4 regions of the Paenibacillus sp. FSL W7-1332 genome follow, and region 1 is predicted to be linked to each of the others. Evidence: predicted binding sites of a transcription regulator. Region 1 holds the regulator's gene; each other region holds the start of a gene.
The links. Region 1 encodes Rex, which represses fermentation and respiration genes when NADH is low (regulators of the CRP and FNR family bind a similar motif). Its sites were predicted from a motif close to TTGTGAAATATTTCACAA; they were not measured.
Positions count from the first base shown of each region.

Region 2: the regulator Rex is predicted to act here: its motif matches at 4,326-4,343, upstream of MKX98_RS31970 (formate/nitrite transporter family protein).
Region 3: the regulator Rex is predicted to act here: its motif matches at 3,041-3,058, upstream of nadA (quinolinate synthase NadA).
Region 4: the regulator Rex is predicted to act here: its motif matches at 3,522-3,539, upstream of MKX98_RS10650 (nitrate/nitrite transporter).

Region 1 covers NZ_CP150209.1:2,687,897-2,693,521, forward strand. Annotated here, with positions in the region: gene dinG (ATP-dependent DNA helicase DinG) at 1-978, shown strand, start outside; gene MKX98_RS11930 (redox-sensing transcriptional repressor Rex) at 1,041-1,706, shown strand; gene MKX98_RS11935 (amidohydrolase) at 1,681-2,982, shown strand; gene MKX98_RS11940 (DUF5590 domain-containing protein) at 3,014-3,532, shown strand; gene MKX98_RS11945 (hypothetical protein) at 3,797-4,330, shown strand; gene MKX98_RS11950 (AAA family ATPase) at 4,323-5,625, shown strand, end outside.
Region 2 covers NZ_CP150209.1:7,029,986-7,035,610, reverse strand. Annotated here, with positions in the region: gene MKX98_RS31990 (FAD-dependent oxidoreductase) at 1-1,149, shown strand, start outside; gene MKX98_RS31985 (DUF4352 domain-containing protein) at 1,281-1,874, shown strand; gene MKX98_RS31980 (TetR/AcrR family transcriptional regulator) at 2,122-2,715, shown strand; gene MKX98_RS31975 (MFS transporter) at 2,826-4,073, shown strand; gene MKX98_RS31970 (formate/nitrite transporter family protein) at 4,451-5,311, shown strand; partial or broken gene MKX98_RS31965 (hypothetical protein) at 5,463-5,625, opposite strand, start outside.
Region 3 covers NZ_CP150209.1:59,806-65,430, forward strand. Annotated here, with positions in the region: gene tilS (tRNA lysidine(34) synthetase TilS) at 1-121, shown strand, start outside; gene hpt (hypoxanthine phosphoribosyltransferase) at 190-729, shown strand; gene ftsH (ATP-dependent zinc metalloprotease FtsH) at 829-2,904, shown strand; gene nadA (quinolinate synthase NadA) at 3,134-4,072, shown strand; gene nadB (L-aspartate oxidase) at 4,111-5,625, shown strand, end outside.
Region 4 covers NZ_CP150209.1:2,432,930-2,438,554, reverse strand. Annotated here, with positions in the region: gene MKX98_RS10665 (glycoside hydrolase) at 1-751, shown strand, start outside; gene MKX98_RS10660 (hypothetical protein) at 858-1,094, opposite strand; gene MKX98_RS10655 (YwiC-like family protein) at 1,173-1,898, opposite strand; gene MKX98_RS10650 (nitrate/nitrite transporter) at 1,950-3,464, opposite strand; gene MKX98_RS10645 (response regulator transcription factor) at 3,631-4,278, opposite strand; gene MKX98_RS10640 (ATP-binding protein) at 4,275-5,357, opposite strand; gene MKX98_RS10635 (GAF domain-containing protein) at 5,354-5,625, opposite strand, start outside.

The sequences.
Region 1 (5,625 bases):
GCACACCGCGAGGACCTGAGGACCTTCATGTCCCTGAACGATGAGGGCACGGTATACTGGATGGAGGCGAACGGCAACTTCCGCGGCAAATCGCTGCAGCTTTATGCGGTGCCTGTCGACGTCAGCACCCACTTAAAGGAATTGTTTTTTGACAAAAAACAAAGCGTGATCCTGACATCGGCGACCTTGTCGGTGGACAAATCGTTTCAGTTCATGATCGAGAACTTGGGTCTTCAGGAAGCGGCAGATAACGGCAACCTGAACACGGTCCTGCTGCCGTCCCCGTTTAATTACAGGGAGCAGGCTCTCCTTGTTGTGCCGCGCGATTTTCCGAGCGTGAAGGGCTCGGTCGGGGATGCACTCTTTGTGAATACACTTGTGCAATCATTAGCTGATACGGCCATCGCAACGCATGGTCGCATGCTTGTCCTGTTCACCTCGTACCGCATGCTGCGTCAGGTGCATGAGCCCTTGAAGGAGGCGCTGGGATCCAGCGATATTACGGTACTGGGACAAGGGATGGACGGAACCAGCCGTACCAAGTTAATCCGGAGATTCCAGGATAGCAGCGCTTCGGTTCTGCTGGGCACCAGCTCCTTCTGGGAAGGAGTAGATATACCCGGTGAGGCGCTCACCTGCCTTGCCATCGTCCGGCTGCCGTTCCAGCCGCCGAATCACCCTCTGGTCGAAGCCAAGAGCGAGCTTCTGCAGCAGCAGAAGAAGAACCCGTTCATGAAGCTTTCGGTTCCGCAAGCGGTCATTCGCTTCAAACAGGGATTTGGCCGACTGGTACGGACCGCGCAGGATAAGGGGATTGTCATCGTTTACGATACTCGGGTCATTGAATCCTATTACGGGAAGTATTTCTTATATTCCTTGCCTGGACCGAAGATGGAGCACATGCCGACAGAGGGGATCGTTCCCCGAATTTCGAAATGGCTGCAGGAAGAGGCAGGCATAGGGAACCAAGCTGAATAAAGTGAAACCATGAACGAGCACAAACAAATGTAGATATTAACCTATTATTAGGGGGAGCATGCATGAAATCGGAAAAAATTTCGGAAGCCGTGGTCCGCAGATTACCTGTATACTTGCGCTATTTGAATGAGCTTCAGAAAAGGGAGGTCTCCACGGTTTCCTCCCAGGAACTGGGGCAGAAACTGGACCTCAATCCTGCTCAAATTCGTAAGGACCTAGCGTATTTCGGTGATTTTGGACGGAAAGGGATCGGATATGACGTATCTTATCTGATCGAGAAAATTCGCCAGATTCTAAAGCTGGACCAGAAGATCAATGTCGCATTGATTGGGGCCGGTAATCTTGGACATGCATTATCGAATTACAATGCATTTCTGAAGGACAATATGAAGATTGTGGCGGTTTTCGATTCGTATTCTCCCAAAGTTGGTATGAAAATTAACAATTTGGTCGTACAGCCGATGGAGGAACTGGAGAAGACGGTTCATGAGTACGGCATTCGTATCGGGATTATCACCGTTCCGGATTTTGAGGCGCAGAATGTAGCGAATCAACTTATCGCGGCAGGCATCGAGGCTATCCTGAATTTTGCGCCGACCATCCTGAAAGCTCCACCCCATATCCGGATCCATACGGCAGATTTTACTACGGATTTGCAGAGTTTGGCCTATTATTTGGATAACGGCAAGGAGGATGCAGCACATGACGACAACGAAGTGGATGGTTAAAAACGGAACGTTTGCGGTACTAGAGGAAGGCAGATCCGTGTTACGTGGATATATGGTCGTGGAGAACGACCGGATCACTTACCTGGGTGAAGAAGAGCCGACTGTCCAAGAGGGAACAGAAATCATCGACGGAACCCATCTGTTTTTCCTGCCTGGATTGGTGAATACGCACGGACATGCGGCCATGTCGCTTCTTCGCGGGTATGGCGACGATCTGGCACTGCAAGTATGGCTTCAGGAAAAAATGTGGCCGATGGAAGCCAAATTCACGGCCGACGATGTATACTGGGGAACCTCGCTCTCCGTGCTGGAGATGATTAAAGGCGGAACCACGACATTTGTGGATATGTATGATCATATGGATCAGGTTGCAAAGGTAGTAGAGGACTCAGGCATGCGCGGCGTTCTGACGCGCGGTGTCATCGGATTATGTCCGCCTGAGGTGCAGCAGCAGAAGCTGGAAGAGGCGGTTGCATTCGCGAAAGACTGGCATGGTCAGGCTGACGGTAGAATTACGACGATGATCTCACCGCATGCACCCTATACGTGCCCGCCGGATTTCATCGAAAAATTCGTGCAAGCGTCACATGATTTGAATCTGCCTTTGCATACGCATATGTCCGAAACGGAAACGGAAGTAGCTCAGAACGTAAATGACTACGGACTTCGCCCTGTTGCCCATCTAGAGAAGCTTGGCATGTTCTCCCGTCCAACGCTGCTTGCGCATGCCGTCCATCTGACCGATGAAGAAATCGAAATTCTGGCCAAACATCAAGTTATGGTTTCGCATAATCCAGGCAGCAATTTGAAGCTTGCCAGCGGCATCGCTCGCGTGCCTGCACTGCTGAAAGCCGGGGTCACCGTGTCTTTGGGTACCGATGGACCTGCCAGCAATAATAATCTGGATATGTTTGAAGAGATGCGGCTCGCCGCACTGATCCATAAAGGAGTAAGCGGGGATCCAACCGCAATTCCAGCATCCGAAGCGCTTCGGATGGGTACAGAATATGGAGCCAAGTCAGCCTTCCTTACGGATATTGGTACGCTTGCGGTAGGCATGAAGGCAGATATGATCGCACTGAACACGGATCAGGCGCACTTCCTTCCGAAGACGGATTACATTTCTCATGCTATCTACTCCGCCAGTGCGAAGGATGTAGAGCATGTATGGGTTGACGGCAAGCAGGTAGTGAAGAATGGCGCGAGTCTCACTCTCGATGAGGAACGTATCCGCCGGGAAGCGCAGCGTGCCTTTGAGCGTCTTACAACCCTCTAGGGAATAATCAAGGGGAGCGAGGAAGACGGATTTGAAGAAAAAAACGAAGTGGATATTGCTGAGTGTATCCGGCGTGCTGCTGTTACTGCTTGGTTTACAGCTCTATTATTCATATGTGATGAAAGATGCTTGGAATGAAGAAAGAATGGCAATTGCTGCCGCCAAACAGCATGGCCAATTGGTTACGTCCGGGAAGACCTATAAATCGGTGTGGGGCGAGGACAATAACTATTGGGTGATAAGCGGGAAGGATCAGGACAATCAAGATCGTATGGTATGGGTGAAATTTACGGATGACAACGTACCTGTTGAAGGTGCCGACGCTGTCCAATCCGTTTTGTTGAATACGGGGTTGTCAGAAGACCAGATGCGGGAGCAGATTTATAACGAATTGCCTGGCGCAGAAATTAAGCGGCTGCTGCCTGGAATGTATGAGGGCGAGTATGCCTGGCAGCTGCAGTATGAACACAACGGTCAGCGCGGTTATCGGTTTTATCGTTTTCAAGACGGTAACACCATCGGTAATGACATTATTCTTCCAAATCAATAAATAAGAAGTAGAGAGGGGCCCTTTAATATTCGCGGGTTCCTCTCTTATTTTCTCTATAATTGTAAGCGTATTCAGAAATAATATGGAAAAACTGTTCTAAATATTTTCACAGACATGCATGAAAAAGTATATAAGATGTGATATACTCATACTTGTACAAAATGAGCATATAAACTACATGCATCCCTATATATCGTTGTTATATGTATTATTGTATTGCAACATGATAGACAAAATTTCATACAGAAATGAAGGAGGAACTTCATGAAACTACGCATTGTACCTATCGTGCTGACTGTCGTGATCTCAGCATCGGTTCTCTTTGGCGGATGGTTTCTGTATCGGCAGATGGCTTTGCAAAATCCGCTGGCCAATGTTGTGTCACAATATGACGGCGTTAAGGATTCACATATAGATATTAAACAGAATACCGTTACTTTGAATCTTGATTTGGCTCCGGATACAAATTTGCAAGGCTTAGTCCAGCATATTAAGAAGGAAGGCAAGTCTGTGATTGGCAATCGGGAATTGAAAATCCAGGTGGAGGATCATTCCTCGGAAGCACTGGATCAATGGTGGGAGAAGGCGATGCTGTCAGTCGCTGAAGCGATGGATAATAAGCAGTATACCGATATTCAATCATCGCTCGAGCAGCTTGCTGCCCAGTCTCCGAATCTGAAAGCAAAAGCAACGATTGATGACACCAACGTCTATGTCAGCTTGTCAGACGGCAAGTCTGGTAAATTTATAATCTTGCCGCGTCAGTCTGGCAACATGGAGGTGTGGAATCATGCCTAAATTAGCTAAAGAAATCATGTTAGGCTTTATTCCGGTTTTGCTGGTATTCCTTGTGTTTGTCGGCGTGAACATCGTGCCCCTGCTCATCGCTGCAGCACTTGTAGGCGGCTTGTTGTTTATCGCGAAGATGAAGGGCGGCATCGCAGTAGGCGCAGCGAATGAGCGGAAGCGGAAAAAGAGCGGACCTGCCAAGCTGACGTTCGAAGAAATCGGCGGGCAGGATAATGCGAAGCAAGAGCTGCGTGAAGCACTGGATTTTCTGATTCGTCATGAAGACATTAAGAAATTCGGGATTCGTCCATTGAAGGGCATTCTTCTCACCGGGCCTCCGGGAACAGGGAAGACGTTGATGGCTAAAGCCGCTGCCCATTACACCGATTCGATCTTTGTCGCTGCATCCGGCAGTGAATTTGTTGAGATGTATGTCGGTGTTGGTGCAGGGCGCATCCGGGATTTGTTCAAGGATGCCCGTAACCGTGCGGCAAAGGAAAACAAGCAAAACGCCATTATCTTCATCGATGAGATCGATGTCATTGGCGGTAAACGCGAAGGCGGCCAGCAGCGCGAGTACGACCAGACGCTGAATCAGCTGCTAACCGAGATGGATGGCATCTATTCGCAGGATACTCCTCGTATTCTGGTAATTGCCGCGACAAACCGGAAAGAAATGCTGGATAGCGCACTGCTGCGTCCAGGGCGTTTCGACCGTCACATTCAGGTCGATCTGCCGGATAAGAAGGGACGCACTCATATTTTGAATCTGCATGCGGGCAATAAGCCGCTGCATGAAGATGTCGACTTGGAGAAAATCGCCGAAGAAGCATACGGCTTCTCGGGCGCACAACTCGAGAGCGTCATGAATGAAGCGGCCATTTACACGATGCGCGAGAATGAACAGTTTATCCATCAGCGTCATTTGTCCATGGCGATTGACAAGGTAATGATGGGTGAGCGTTCCGACCGTGAATCGAATTTGGAAGAGAAGAAGCGCGTTGCCATACATGAATTGGGACATGCTATTATGGCAGAGCTTGTGCGTCCCGGCAGTGTGAAGCAAGTTGCACTCAGCCCGCGTGGTAAAGCGCTAGGTTATGTTCGTCATAACCCGCAGGAGGAACAATATCTATACACGAAAACCTTCCTGGAAGAGCAAATTATGATTGCGCTTGGCGGTGCGGCCGCCGAAGAGATCTTTTACGGAGGCCGAAGCACAGGCTCAAGCAATGACTTTGAGCAATCGCTGAACATCGTGGAGACGATGATGAAGTCAGGTTTGACGTCGCTGGGCATTGTTA
Region 2 (5,625 bases), 3.2 Mb from region 1:
GAAACCAAGATGAAGCATGAGATCATTTCGGTGGATACGGATAAGAAAAGCTTGAAAGTTCGGAACCTGGTTACAGAAGAAATTTTTGATGATGCCTATGACAAACTGATTATCACAACCGGATCATGGCCAATTGTACCGAAGCTTGAAGGCATCGATCTGAATAATATTCTGCTCTGCAAAAACTATAATCATTCCAATGCGATCATTGAAAAAGCGCAGGAAGCGAAACACATTACGGTTGTCGGCGCCGGTTACATCGGCGTAGAACTGGTCGAAGCCTTCCAACAGAACGGCAAGCAGGTTACCCTGATTGATAGTGCCGACCGCATTCTGAACAAATATCTGGATCCTGAATTTAGCGGCAAGATCGAGGAATCCTTCCGTGAAAAAGGGATTGAGATGGCTCTGGGCCAGACCGTGACTTCTTTCCAAGGCAAGGATGGCAAGGTGAACAAGGTCATCACCGACAAAGGTGAGATCGACACGGATCTCGTGATCCTCTGCATCGGCTTCCGTCCGAATACGGAGCTGGTGAAGGGGCAGGTGGAAATGCTGAAAAATGGCGCCATCGTCGTGGATCAATATATGCAAAGCAGCAAGCAGGATGTATATGCAGCAGGCGATTGCTGCTCCGTTCACTATAACCCGACCGGTAAAATGATGTACATTCCACTGGCTACGAACGCAGTCCGGATGGGTACGCTCGTTGCACGCAATCTTGTGTCGCCAACAACCCCATATATGGGAACGCAAGGTACGTCGGGATTGAAAATATACGAACACAACATTGCGTCGACGGGATTAACCGAAGGAGCCGCCAAGGACGAAGGCTTGAAGGTGGAGACGGTCACCATTACGGATCATTACCGTCCGGAATTCATGCCTACCTTTGAAGAGGTTACGCTGAAGGTGGTATATGAGCAAGACAGCCGCCGGATGCTTGGTGCACAGGTTATTTCCAAAGTGGATATGACGCAATCCATTAACACGCTGTCGGTATGCATACAGAATCGGATGACGATTGATCAATTGGCCTTCATCGACTTCTTCTTCCAGCCGCATTACAATAAACCGTGGAATTTCCTTAACACGGCTGGACTGCAGGCATTGCCGGCGGTCGAAACGAAAACACCGGTGCATTCATAAGTAATCGATTCACCAAGAAGACTCCCTGATTTGGGGGTCTTTTTCTTGTTTTTGAAGGATTATGGATTTTGACAGCGAATTGGAAAATATCCGGACATGTAGATTTCGACTTTCAGGAGGTAGGATAAAGTATGAATAAAAAAGTAATGCTGGCCACAGCTGCATTGTTCTCCATGCTGCTGACGGCGGCTTGTTCCAATGATCAGGCTGATCCGCCTGCAGAGACTCCGCCGGCTGTTGTGGACAGTGGGGGGACAGATCAGACGGGGACGTCTGAAGAACAGCCGCCTGCAGAACCCCAAGGTGAGGACCAACCGGCCGACAACGCAGAGGTGAAGCCGATCGGCGAACCTGCCGCAGTGGGCGATACGGTGGATTATCACGGCACGGTCATTACGCTAAACGGCGTACGTGAATCCGAGGGTGATGAATATTTGAAGCCCCAGCCCGGCCATACGTTTAAGGTAGTTGACATTACCGTGAAGAACAATGGCCAGGAGCCGCTGGTCATCTCTTCGGCGCTGTCTTTTTCCCTGACGGATTCGAGCGATCTTAACTATACGGTTCCCATTACGGATGACGTGAAAATGCTGGACGGCACCGTTGCCCCAGGCGGCGAGCTGACAGGTGAAATACCGTACGAAGTGAAGCAGGGGGTTAAGGGACTGCAGCTGAGTTATGGCGATCCGATGAAAGAAGGAAGAGCCATTTGGGCAGTGGAATAAAAAAATAATATTGGTTTCGGATGTACGAATGATGAGAGGATTTTGCTTAGGCAAGGTCCTTTTTTCTATGTGATTGTGAAGATGCTGCTTTACATGCGGGAATGTTTTCAGTATGATTAAACCGTACAGTCGGTTTTATTGCTGTGAATGGTGTTCATCATCTTCACAGATTCATTTTTATTAAGAGAACCAGGTTTTGGTACGTGAATTCCGCACTATTATTTCCAAGCAAGGAGTGCTTACATCGATGTCTTCAGAAAAAGCGCAGCGAAAGCGCGACATGATTCTGGATAAAGCGAAGGAACTGTTCATCCAGCGCGGGTATGCGGCAACATCCATGGATGAACTGGTCAAGTATACGGGTGCCAGTAAGGGAAGCATCTACTATCACTTTGAGAGCAAGGAAGATTTGTTCGTCAAGCTGCTGGCGAAGCAGAATCAGGAATGGATGGAAGCCTGGAACGATCAAAAAGCCCGTTACGCCAGCTTCGAGGAGAAGCTGTACGGCATTGCCGATCATATGGTCGACGACTTCCAGAATCCGCTGACCAAGATTGCGGAGGAATTCTTTATCAATCAGCCGGAGAATAAGACGATTGTGGGCGAGATGCTGGCCATCCTGCAAGGTCCGCGCACGCTCTACCGCGAGATTTTCGCGGAAGGAGTAAGCGAAGGGCGAATACCGGCAGAGGATGTAGAGGAAATATCCATCATATTCGCATCGCTGCTTGATGGGATGTCGGTGTGGTATTTTGAACGGACCCAGGAGGAATCAAGGCAGCTGTATCGCAAGGGAGTCACTTACTTTTTAAACGGTGTGTTATCGAGCCGAGGATCGTAGTGAACCGGAGGATTTATCGGAAACGCTTCTTCTCGATTTGCAAGCGGGGCGGGCGTTTCCGCATAAATATATTTAAACCGAATAGTCGGTTTAAAATAGGGGGATAAAACATGAGGCATTTGTTTGGCAACCGCGCGTTTGTGCTGCTGATGGTTTCGGATTTCATGCAAAATATCGGGATCTGGATCCGCAACATGGCATTGTTGTTCTTCATTATGGAGAAGAGCAACCATGATCCGGTCGCCGTATCGCTGCTTACCGTAATTGAATACGCTCCGATCTTTGTGATCTCCATGATTGGCGGCGTGCTGGCGGACCGTTGGCGTCCCAAGCGAACGATGATCTGGGGGGACATTCTCAGCTTTTTATCCATATTGCTTATCCTGTTCGTTGTGTATGCGGGATATTGGCAGGCCGTGTTTGCGGTGACCCTGGTCTCGGCTGTTGTATCTCAATTCTCGCAGCCTTCGTCCATGAAGCTCATCAAGCGCTGCTTGCCGGATGAGCATGTGCCCGCGGCCACAGCTTTGTCCCAGACCTCGATGTCGCTGTTTATCATTTTGGGACCGATGGTCGGTACGACGATTTATCAAGCTTTTGGATTGCAGGCGTCTTTAATCAGCTTGTTGGTTCTATTCGGCGCTTCGGCGATCGTGCTAATGTGTCTTCCTTCCAGTGTGGATGAACCCTCTAACAATTCGGAATCGACCGGTTCTTTTATGAAGGACATGAAGGCGGGCTTCACTTATATCGGGTCCAGCCGGCTGTTGAAGGTGCTGCTGGTGGTCTATGTTTTATTGGCGCTCGGCAGCGGACTTGTTCAGCCGCTTGATATCTTTGTCATCACGGAGCGTTTACAACTGGCAATGTCCAGCGTTCAGTGGTTCACCGCGCTAGAGGGCCTAGGCATGTTAATTGGCGGCGTGCTGGCTGCTGTCATTGCGGGGAGAGTGAAAGGCAACTACTTGTTGTTCGCCGGGCTTGCCTTCCTTGGCCTCTCGACCTTTGTCGAGGTGCTGTCCCAGTGGCCGATCCTGACCGGCACGATGCGCTTCGCAACCGGGGTGCTGATGGCGATGGCGCAGACGGTTCTGATGGCCGTGATGATGCAGCAGGTGGAAGAGAAATTCATCGGTCGGCTGAATGGCGTGATGACGCCGATGTTTACCGGCATGCTGCTCATCGGCTCCGGGTTTACGGGATGGTATATGTCGGTAACCTCCATTGTGGTCGTGTATTTTACGGCAGGCGCGCTCTTCCTGCTGTCGTCCTTGATTAGCATGAAGCTTCCGATCTCGAACGTTCCGGCTCAGGAAAAGGAAACGCCTGTTAGAGTAGAGACTGCCGCCGAGGCATAGGATAGTGGTTAGAACTTGTTGCTGGTAAATTGGCATAGGCTGCTGGTTTAGAACGTGTTGCTTGTAAACTGGCATAAGTTAGCTGGTTTAGAACAAGAGGGCTGGTAAAAGCACCAACCAAGCGGTGTCGGGATTATCTCCGGGCACCGCATTTTTTTATATGTACCGCTGGCTCAGATCGAGCGAATGATCAATCTCAAACGTGATCAAGGGCAGCCAGGACACAAGGATGTCCGATCCTGACGTACTGGGTCGTGATATAATTCACGTTCTTGCTTTGGCGGCTGCGGTACAATATGGGTAACTGTAACAGAAACATCAGAAGCTGCATCCGAGAGATTTTCAGGACGGAATGCGGGAGAAATGGGGGAACGGCCATGGCCTATTACAAACCGGATCGCATTGCGGAGATCACCGTGGAGAACGGGGTGAAAAAAGCACATAACTCCGTCATGAACGTAATGATATTAGGATTTTTGGCGGGGGCTTTTATCGCGCTCGGCTTTTTGCTGGATATTCGCGTGATTGCCGGGGCGTCTGAGGCTTGGGGAGGCATTGCCGGTTTTATAGGCGCGGCGATATTCCCTGTCGGACTGATCCTTGTATTGCTCGCAGGCGGAGAGCTGCTGACGGGCAACATGATGGCCGTGTCCCTGGCCAGATTCAAGAAGCGGATTTCCACGAAGGAGGTGATACGGAATTTAGCTCTCGTCACGGTAAGCAATATGGCGGGGGCGTTGTTCGTCGCTTACTTCTTCGGTCATGTGACCGGTCTGACAGGCAGCGGCGTTTATCTGGAGAAGCTGGTGGATATGGCGGGACACAAGCTGGACGACAGCTTCCTGCAGGCTTTCTTGTCGGGCATCGGCTGCAACTGGCTCGTAGCGCTCGCCGTGTGGCTGTCCTACGGATCGGACCAGATGAGTGGCAAAATTCTCGGGATCTGGTTTCCGACGATGGCGTTTGTAGCCATCGGCTTTCAGCACGTGGTGGCCAACATGTTCCTCATTCCGGCCGCGATATTTGAAGGGTATTACAGCTGGGGTGAGTATTTCATAAATTTCATTCCGGTATGGCTTGGCAATTTCGTCGGAGGCGCGCTGTTTGTGGGAGCTGCCTACGGGACCGTATATTTGAAGAAGAATGATAAGGTTGAGGTCATTCCACGCGGCGAACAAGAAGCTGCGCTGCCTTCCGCTCCGGCTACCGGCACTGCTCAACAGGTTCATTCTGCGTAGAAATATTATACTGAAGCCTGGTAAATAAAGGCGAGAAAAAAGCTGCGATCGACCGCTCCCTAAGGGATAGGGTCGGATGATCGCAGCTTTTTTGTCGTTGTTGGCGGAGCGGACTCTTTGCATAAGTCGCAAAAGGAACAAGCCCGCTATTTTTTAAATGGTAAGGCATAGTCGTAATAATCACATCTTTCCGATACAGCAAATGTGCACGGATGAGCAAGCTGGATTGATTGTGCAGGAAGTTATGCCAGCCCTTATTGGGGATGAACTGCGGGATGACCATGGTAACCTGGTCGTCGGATTCGCTTGCCTTT
Region 3 (5,625 bases), 2.6 Mb from region 1:
TCCTATTCTTTGTGACGGTTCCGGCAGCATTGTGTGGATTCCAGGTGTACGACGTTCCGTTCACGCCGCTTGCGGGCGGCACACATCACGAGTTCTCCGGATGGAGCTATCGGATGCTTAAGGCAAGTGTAAAACGAAGAATGGCCCGTTTCACGCTTTCATAGTATAAACGTAGGAGGTCCACTTAAGTTGCAGAATGACATTCAGGAAATACTCATCAGTGAAGAAGAGATTCACGCAAAGATTAAGGAACTTGGTTCCAAACTCAGCGCCGAATATGTGGGACGCAATCCACTCGTTATTTGCGTTCTTAAAGGTGCGTTTATTTTTATGGCCGACTTGGTTAAATCCATAACAGTACCTCTTGAGTTGGATTTCATGGCTGTATCCAGCTATGGGGCATCAACCAAATCCTCCGGCGTGGTGAAGATCATTAAAGATCTGGACGCATCCGTTGAAGGCAGGGATGTGCTGATTGTGGAGGATATTATCGACAGCGGTCTTACGCTGAGTCATTTGATTGAGCTTCTGAAAAGCCGCAAGGCAAACTCGGTGTGCGTTGTCACCTTGTTTGACAAGCCGGCACGCCGTACGGTGGATTTGCAGGCCGATTATACCGGATTCGTGCTGCCGGATGCATTTGTTGTCGGATACGGACTTGATTATGCCGAGCATTACCGGAACCTCCCCTACATCGGGATTTTGAAGCCGGAAATCTACAGCAGTTAAACCGCGCCAATGGGCCGCTATCACAGTTCAGGGCCCTTTGTTGAGATGGCCAGACAGGCTGTGGTAAAATATCTTATGTGTCTTGAGAGGAGGTAGGGGATGAGTCGGTTCATCCGGAATTCTGGTTTTTATTTGATTCTATTTTTAGTCGTGGTGGGCATAGTACAATTCGTTACTAATGGCGGCGAGCAAGCCGATGCCCCTAGTTATAATGAACTGCGGCAGGAAGTCAAAGCTAACAACATAGAGGAAATGACGGTACAATTTGACGGTTACGCTTATCTGGTGACCGGTAAGTATAGGGAGGTTTCCGAAGAGAAAAAATCGGAGAATTTCTCAGCCTATATTCCTGCCACGGATGCAGCGATGCAAGAGCTGACTGCAGCCAGTGAGAGCAACAAAGTCAAACTGTCCGTGTTGCCAATGGAAGGCCAAAGCATTTGGCTGACATTGCTTTCATCCTTTATTCCGCTCATCATTATGTTTGTACTGTTCTTCTTCCTGTTTAATCAGGCTCAAGGCGGCGGCGGCAAAGTGATGAACTTTGGCAAGAGCAAAGCCCGCTTATATAATGAAGAGAAGAAACGGATTACATTTGAAGATGTAGCCGGAGCAGATGAAGAGAAGCAGGAGCTTGTTGAAGTTGTTGACTTCTTGAAGGATCCGCGCAAGTTCAACACGGTTGGCGCTCGCATTCCGAAGGGCGTTTTGCTTGTCGGTCCTCCGGGAACCGGTAAGACGCTCCTGGCTCGTGCCGTTGCCGGTGAAGCGGGAGTGCCGTTCTTCAGTATTTCCGGTTCCGACTTCGTTGAAATGTTTGTCGGTGTCGGTGCTTCTCGTGTACGTGACTTGTTCGAGAACGCGAAGAAGAATGCACCATGTATCATCTTTATCGATGAGATTGATGCAGTAGGTCGTCAGCGTGGCGCTGGTCTTGGCGGCGGTCATGACGAGCGTGAACAGACACTCAACCAGTTGCTGGTTGAAATGGACGGTTTCGGAGCGAACGAAGGCATTATCATCGTTGCTGCGACCAACCGCCCGGATATTTTGGACCCGGCGCTTCTTCGTCCGGGACGTTTTGACCGTCAGATTACCGTAGATCGCCCGGATGTGAAGGGCCGTGAAGCCGTACTGAAGGTTCATGCACGCAACAAACCATTGACGAAGGATGTTAAACTTGACATCATCGCCAAACGTACAACCGGTTTTACAGGCGCCGATCTGGAGAATCTCCTGAACGAGGCTGCCTTGCTTGCAGCTCGCCGCAACCGTAAAGATATTTCCATGCGAGAAGTGGATGAGGCGATTGACCGCGTTATCGTCGGTACGGAGAAACGCAGCCGCGTGATCAGTGACCGCGAGAAACGCATCGTGGCATACCATGAAGCGGGTCATACCATTGTGGGTTACTTCCTCGAGCATGCGGATACGGTGCATAAGGTAACGATTATCCCTCGTGGCCGTGCCGGCGGATATGTCATTATGATGCCGAAGGAAGATCGGATGCTCGTGACGAAGCAGGAATTGCTGGATCGCGTAACCGGTTTGCTTGGCGGACGTGTCGCTGAGGAGCTGTTCATCGGTGAAATCGGGACCGGGGCATACAGTGACTTCCAGCAAGCAACAGGCATTATCCGCAGCATGGTTGTGGAATACGGTATGAGTGAGAAGCTCGGACCGATGCAGTTCGGTACATCCCAAGGACAAGTGTTCCTTGGACGTGATATCGGACATGAGCAGAACTATAGTGATGCAATCGCTTATGAGATCGATCAGGAAATGCAGCGATTCATTAATGATTGCTATGAGAAATGTAAAGAGATCCTGAATAAGCATGCTAAAGAGGTTCATCTGATTGCGAATACGCTCCTCGAGATGGAAACGCTGGAGCTTGAGCAAATCAAGAATCTCATTGAGACCGGATCAGCTGAAGGCAACGGCAGTGGCGACGGTGAAGGAGAGGGTTCTTCCGAGAATGGTGAACCGATCATCGACAACATTGGCGACGTGAAAGTTCGCATCCAAGGGAAAGAAGACGGCGAGCAGCCGACTTCCACGGAGGAAATTCCGAACAACCCGATGGATTCGAATGATCCAGGGCCAGAGCGCAAAGATTCGGAGCGCAAGGATCCTCCAGGCGGATCGGACAACGGTAACAGCAGCTTAACGTAATATTTGCTGATAAAACCTCGAATACCGAATAAAATTGAAGAACCGGAGAACGATAATTCGTTTTCCGGTTCTTTTTGTGCTTTCTATCACATTGACAGGGGGCAGAACGAACGTGTACATTAGTTGTTAAATAAGGATGCGAATCCTTTCACAAAGGTGGAAACCATCCTGAAAGTCACATGGTCATCAGCGGCGAACTGCCGGACTATATAAGGGGAGAGGGTCGATCATGGAAGCGTTGGCACTGGAGCGTAAGGCGGAACAGAACCGTGAGCTGCGCGAGCGGTTAATGCAATTGAAGAAGGAACGTAACGCAATCATTTTGGCACATTATTATCAACGGGATGAAATACAAGAGGTCGCTGATTTCCGGGGGGATTCCTTCCTGCTCGCGCAGAAGGCAGCACAAACGGATGCCGAGGTTATCGTATTTTGCGGTGTGCATTTTATGGGCGAAAGCGCTAAAATTCTGGCACCGGGCAAGACGGTTCTTATACCGGATGAGCGGGCCGGCTGCCCTATGGCGGACATGGTGAACGTTGACGGACTGCGGAAGCTGAAAGCGCAGCATCCGAATGCCAAAGTGGTCACGTACATCAATTCATCGGCTGAGATCAAAGCTGAGACGGATATCTGCTGTACTTCATCCAATGCCGTGAAAGTGATTCAGTCGGTGGATTCGGATGAAATTATATGGGTGCCTGACAAAAATCTGGGGCATTATGTTCAGCAGCATACCGACAAGAAGCTCATTATCTGGGAAGGGTACTGCAACACGCATGACATGCTGACGGTGAAGGATGTCGTCGAGATGAAGGCCAAATATCCTCATGCTGAATTTGTGGTGCATCCGGAATGCCGTCCGGAGGTTGTTGCGATGGGGGATTTTGTAGGAAGTACCACCGCCATCCTGGAGTATTGCAAGAATTCATCGGCCAGGGAGTTTATCGTGGGTACTGAGGACGGAACCGGTTATCAGCTTCGACTGGATAGCCCGGATAAATCGTTCCATTTCGCTACGAAATTCCTGGTGTGTCCGAATATGAAAGTGAATAACCTCAAAAAGCTGGTTAAAGCGTTGGAAACGATGAAGCCGCAAATTTATGTGCCGCCGGTCGTTGCAGAAAAAGCCAGAACTTCATTAGAGCGCATGTTACAGGTTAAGTAGCATGCGCTACTCTTTCGTGAAAAGACAGGTGAGGCATCGTGATACCGCAGTATTTAATTGATTTTGATCTGAACGATCTTCCTGCAGTTGAGACGGACGTCATCGTGATCGGTTCAGGCATTGCGGGTTTATATACGGCGATCATGGCAAGTGCGACTCAGAATGTGCTGCTGATTACGAAGAAATCGCTGCTCGAAAGCAACACGCGTTATGCGCAGGGAGGAATTGCAGCCGTAACAGCTGAGGATGACTCCCCGGCCTATCATCGGCAGGATACCCTCTTGGCAGGGGCGGGCCTATGTTCATCTGCCGCGGTGGATGTCCTTGTAAACGAGGGGCCGGTTGGCGTTCAAGAGTTGATTCGGCTCGGCACGATGTTTGATGTGGAGAATGGCGAGCTCGCGCTGACCCAAGAAGGCGCACACAGTCACCGCCGGATCCTTCATGCCAACGGGGATGCTACCGGATATGAAATTGTGCGTGCCCTTTCCATTCAGGTTGAAATGCTTCACAATATAGAGGTGTGGGACGATCATTTTGTCATTGACCTGATTACCGAGCAGGGAGAATGTCATGGCGCTTTGGTACAAATGCCTGATGGAAAACGGGTATTCGTTCGTGGACGGGCGACGGTTATGTGTTCCGGCGGCGCCGGTCAATTGTACCGGTATACGACCAATCCGGAGGTTGCCACAGCCGATGGCGTTGCCATGGCTTATCGGGCAGGCGCAGAAATTCGGGATATGGAGTTTATACAATTCCACCCGACGGCGCTTAGCTATCCGGGTGCGCCCCGATTCCTAATATCAGAGGCGGTGCGGGGTGAAGGCGCCGTTCTTCGGAATATACAAGGGGAACGCTTCATGCCCAAATACCATGATTTACTGGAGCTGGCACCGCGGGATATTGTAGCACGGGCTATTGTCAGTGAGATGGAAGCAACGGGGTCTACCTTTGTTTATCTGGATATTACCCATGAGTCGCCGGAAATGGTCAGACATCGATTCCCAACGATTTATGAAACCTGCATGCAGTATGGACTCGATTTATCGTCAGATTGGATTCCTGTCTCCCCGGCTGCGCATTATATGATGGGGGGCATCAAAACCAATCTGCACGGCGAGAGCAGCGTGAAACGTTTATTTGCTTGCGGGGAGGTATCGTCTACCGGTGTCCACGGGGCGAACCGTTTGGCCAGCAATTCGCTGTCGGAGGCGATTGTGTACGGTAGTCGTATTGTCGAGCGCATTAAGAGCCTGCCGGAACCTTCAGGCGATCCGCTTCATGTATCATTCCACCTCGGTCGCAAGGACGCTCCGTCCCAAGCGATGGTGGAAAAACGCTTGAAGCTACAGAAGGTAATGGTACGTTATGCAGGACTTCGGCGAAATCGGGATACTCTATTAAGAGCAGCGGAAGAGCTTGGCCGTCAGCTGCCATTGTTCCAATCCGTGCTCACCAAGCGTGAGGAATACGAGTTTGCTAACATGCTCACAGCATCCCTGCTCGTGGTTCAGGGTGCGCTGGGTCGTGAAGAAAGCCGGGGAGCCCAC
Region 4 (5,625 bases), 250 kb from region 1:
CGCACGTGAGCACGCGCCTTTCACCCCCATCTACGAGGTAACGCCGGCACAGGATGAGTTTAATCCGTCCGAAATATGCTCAACCCGCCGCCGCATGGGACGCAACCGGAAGGGCACGAACGTCCAGCGGGATACCGGACGCTTGACCCGAGTCACCGTGCTGGACAACGGACCGCTATTTGCTCTGGTCGAGCTGGTGTTCGACGTGAAGGGACTCAGCTATTATGCCCTCCACATCAAGATGTTTTCCAACCAGCCTCGGGTCGAGGTGTCCGTCCGCTTCCACAAGGACAGCGTCTGGCTGCCGGAAAATGTCTATGTGGCTTTGCCGTTCTCCATGGGCACTGAAGCCGAGTTATACGTGGAAAAAGCCGGTTGTCATTTCCGGCCTTGGAAGGATCAAATTCCCGGAAGCTGCCTGGATTACACCAGTGTGCAAGAGGGAATATTCTGGCACTCGGCTATAGACCGGGAAGCGCTGGCCCTGTCCATGACGGACACGCCGCTTGTACAGCTGGGAACGCTGGAGCACGCGCCTCGTCAGCTCCACACCATGCAGCCGGCGGACAGCCGTCCTTCCACGTATGCCTGGATATTGACCAACTACTGGGAAACCAACTTCAAAGCGACGCTTGGCGGCTTCTATGAGTTCCGTTATGCGGTAGAGCGGCATCGCCAGCTGGACCCAGAGCAGGCTGCGAAGACCCTGCACGCTTCAACCGGACAATTCACGGTTCACCGAATTAAATAAGTCATGAAGAAAAACAGCTGCCCTGGTTTCAAGGCAGCTGTTCTCATTATGAAAGGGAGGATGGCCGTTAAGCGGTCTCTGTCCTTATTATTTTTTCTCAACAAGACTACGTCCACGCCCACATGAATCCGTCGCGATCCCAAGCAATCCGTCCGCCATGCAGTTTGCGGAATGCCTTCTTCACGTCCTTGGACAGCGAGGCGTTTCCGTTTTCGTTCACGAAAACAAATTCTTCCCCGAAGTTCTCGCGTACATAGCGGATGGCCTCCGTCTGATACAAATTACCCGTAAACCGGATTTCCTCCACCATCCATTCGGCCACCTGCTGCGCTGTATATGTCATTAACATCGTTCCCTTCTGTATACCTTCACTTATTATAACAGAATGGACGATGGAATCGATTTTTATGAAAACGGCAGACTACATCAAAATGATGGACAGCAATAAAAACTGGACGGAACCTACAATCTCGATGATTCCGACCTTCATCGGTTTCATTATTTTTCCGGAATACAGTAACGTCTTAATGAACGGAAATAAGAATGGCAGACACATCCATGGATTCCCGAAGATGATCGGCAGAACCAACATCACAGCATGATACAATTTTGCGTATACGGTCCAGCGGCTGTTTTTGCGTTCACGGAAGACCGATTTGACAAAGAACACGGTCCCCGTAAAATAAAGGAAATTATACCCAATGACGGCGGCAAGGATCGGATCGAAACCACCGCCTCCCAGCATATAAGCAGCGGCGCCTCCGGTACAGAACAGCAGAATCGCGCAAATATCATTTAACAGCGCACGCTCCGATTTCTGAAGGACATGCCAAACATTCACCATGATCAGGATGAGCAGCACAGGTGCAAACCAGAGCATCATCGGTTTGAAGACAAGCACCGGAATGAGAAACGCAATAGCGATAAGGGCATAAACGATCCCCCAGGATAACCATGTTTTACGTTGGGATGTTTTCTTTAAGGATTGCAGAAACGGATAGGATGCCATATATAAACCTAACCACGCCAAAAATAGCGGAAGGTGCAGAAGCGCCGGCTTGGCGGCCGCCATTCCTATGATATAGGGTACGCTGACCATGGCCCAGCCACCATGCTCCCGGGGTATGACAAACCTCGTCTTTTTCATGTGTCTCTCCCTCTCCAATCCATAGACTCATACCCGGTACGATCCATAACTTCAGCCATTCGAACAACGGCCAGGCGGATGATAAGTAATATCGCTGAAGGTGCCCACATACTGAACGATGTCACCCGATTCGTCCTTTACCGCGTTAATCGTTAGCAGTTCCAAGTACTCTTCTCCGTTCTTCCTGCGGTTCCAAATCTCCCCCTGCCAGCTCCCGTGTTCCATGATTTCAGACCACATCGCCTGATAAAACGCAGGTGTTTGTCTTCCGGATTTCAATACGCTCGGATTCTTGCCAAGTACTTCCTCCTCTGAATATCCCGTTAACTTCGTGAATGCCGGATTGACGGCATTGATCTTTCCGCTCCGATCCGTAACCAATATCCCCTGGCCGGTGGAGTTAAACACCTCGGATTGTACGGAGAGTTTGTCCTGATAGTACATCCATACCACAATAACGAAACTGGCCAGCGCAACCTGCGATAAAGCCATGAACCCAATGGAATATTGCCCCGTAGCCGAATGGATGAAGGAAAGCATCAGCGGCGGGAAGAATCCGCCAAGACCGCCCATCATGGACACGATACCGTTCACAATGCCGGCCTGCTTGTTGAAATAAAGGGGCACGAGTTTGAAAATAACCCCGTTTCCAAGCCCGGCACCAACGGCAATGGTTAAGCAGCCGGCCGTATACAAGCCAATGGACGGAGAGAATGCCAACAGGATGGCCGCAGCCGTGAGCCCTATGAATACGCCCATTAATAAGAACAGCGGTTTAAACTTATCTGCAAGCCAGCCGCCTACAGGACGTAATATTGTTGCTACCAAAATGAACCCTGCCGTCCGCATCCCGGCATCCACCTTCGCAAGCTCGAAATGGGTAACCAGAAAGTTCGGCAAGTACACCGTAAAGGCTACGAACGAACCGAATGTAATAAAATAAAAAAGAGAGAAAAACCACAATTTTTCATTTTTATATACACCCTTGATCTGTTCCATGATCGGTGTTTTCACTTTGATTTCTTTACGGTCGCCTAAGATTACATTTAGCACGGCAAAGATCAACAGCAGAACCAAATACAGCTGGACGGTTTTGGACCATCCGATCTGAGTCGCGATGACCGGTGCAGCAAACGTGGTAATGGCGGTGCCGATGTTGCCCATTCCGTATATCCCATTTACGAGTCCGAGCTTCTCTTTCGCATAATATTTAGGCAGCGAGGTCACGCCGACCGAGAATACGGCCCCCCCGATCCCAAGGAACAAGCCGCCGATTACCAAATGCGTAAAGGAGGTAGCCGAGCTGATAAAATAAACCGGAAACAGCAGCAGGATAAAGCTGGCGATAAAAACAATTCGTGCTCCCACCACATTGGCGTAATAGCCGAGCGGAATCCGGAGGACCGAACCCAGCACCACCGGAATAGCCGTCAGAATAGCGAGGCGGTCGGCCGTAATGGAGATATCCTCGCGAATAAACGGCAAGAGCGCGGAGATGATGACCCATACCATAAAGCCAAGCACCAGATTCATTGTTTGCAGCGGAAGCTGCACCTTTTTGATCATTTCCATCACCTTTTCTAAAGCGTAATGAATGGCATATTGATCCCCAGCTCCTATTGTACGTGCACCTATTCACAATGCTAATAGGGAAGTTCCCTGAATCTCACCGGGGAACTTCCCTATTCCTTTAAGCAATGACCCTTTATTGCGCCCTGTTGTATAGGTAAGACTAAAAATCCAGCAATTTTTTCTTCAGCGCATATTCCACTAACTCCGGACGGCTTTTCAAATTCAGCTTTTCCATAATTTTGGCCTTGTGCGCCTCCACCGTCTTGACCGATACGAACAGTTTTTCCGCAATCTCCTTATTGCCATAGCCCTTGGCGATTAGAGGCAGGATCTCAATCTCCCTTTTGGACAGGCTGTTAAACGGATCCTGCTCCGCGCTCTCACTATCTTTCTTAATAAACTCCCGGACCAGGGAAGTCGCCATCTGGGGATGAATATAGGTCCCTCCCTTATGCACCATGCGGATGGCGGAGATTAATTCATCATCCGGCGCATTTTTGAGCACATAACCTGAAGCCCCGTTTTTTAAAACATGAAACAGGTAATCGTCATCATCATACATGGTTAGAATCAGAATTTTCGTTTCCGGAAATTCGCTGCTGATCTTGCCGGTCGCAATCAGTCCGCTTTCGCCGGGGGGCATGCTTAAATCCATCAACAGCACATTCGGCCGATGCTTCGCCACCATGGTGTAAGCCTCCATACCGTCTGCCGCCGTCGCGACAACCTCCATGTCTTCCTGGTAATTCAGAATCATGGAAAATCCGCTGCGGACCACGGCATGATCATCCGCAATCACAATTTTCACGTAACCCTCACCTCCGGCTTGTCGTCACCATTCGTAAGCGGAATGTTGAGCTGAACCGTCGTACCCTCACCGGGAGCGGACAGCAAAATAAACTGCCCCCCGACGAGCTCCGCGCGTTCCCTCATCCCGTACAGCCCCAATCCGGTTCCCTTGGCTTCATCAATGACCATATTAAACCCAACTCCACGGTCACGAACGGTTAGCTGAAGGTAGCCGTTCACTTCGCATAATCGTACATGCACCTCGTCCGTTCCTGAATATTTCATGGCATTCAGCACCGCTTCCTGACATACCCGGTACACAACCGTTTCAATCTCGCTGCCGTAGCGGGCTGCCGCTAACTCCGCAGAGAACTCAACAAGCACTCCGTAATTCTTCCCGATCCATTTAAAATGGGAGCGGAATGCAGCCTCAAGCCCCAAATCATCCAATGAAGCAGGTCTGAGTTCAACGGATAAATGCCGGATATCATCCAGAAGCCGGGTTAAAGACACCTCGGTCTGATGCAGCTTCTTGAGCACATCCTCGCCTACATCCATATATTTAACGACACGCAGGTCGACCAGCGAGCTGAGCAGCTCTTGAGCCACGCTATCATGGAGCTCGCGGGATATCCGCTTACGCTCGTCCTCCTGTGCCTTGATGACATATTTCAGCATATTCGTCCGCTGCAGCATTTCCTGTGTTTTCTGCTGCTTCGTCAGGTCAAGGAGCATCATCACCCGGATGCCGCGGGCTTCATCGATGATATGGTAACTGGCCGCATAGGGAACGATGCCTTCGCCGCGCGTCTTAAGATAGACCTGGAACGATGAAAACTCCCCATGCGGATAATCTAAATAGCATGTGGAGCAGGTTATAAGATCCTGTTCATCGGTATAGCCTTTGCAGGTCTGGCAGAAGGAACCATCCGCACCGGACTGCATCCTCTCAATCACATCAATGTCAAGGATGTTCTCCGCAGCCGGATTCATAGCCACCACGCTGCCCTTTTCGTCGATAAAAAAAATGGCCTCCATGCTATTCTGATACATGCTTCTAAGCAATTCGCTTAAATGCTCATCCGTCATCTGAATCAAGGCTGTGATACCTCCTTGGCATAAAAAGCACCAAATTCCGTTCCCATTCCTTCCTGAAACGACTCAAAGGACCTTGGATCCAGCACGTTTTCCTTGCGATATCCCACAAGCAAAACCCCCTTGACGCGAGAGCCTTCCCACAGCGGTACTGCGCCAAGGCTTTTCAACTGCTCTGCAACGATAATTGGATAATTATACAAGTCCCTTGATTCAATATCGGCATTCACGTTTTGAATCAGCATCGGTTTTCCGGTCTTAAATACCATTC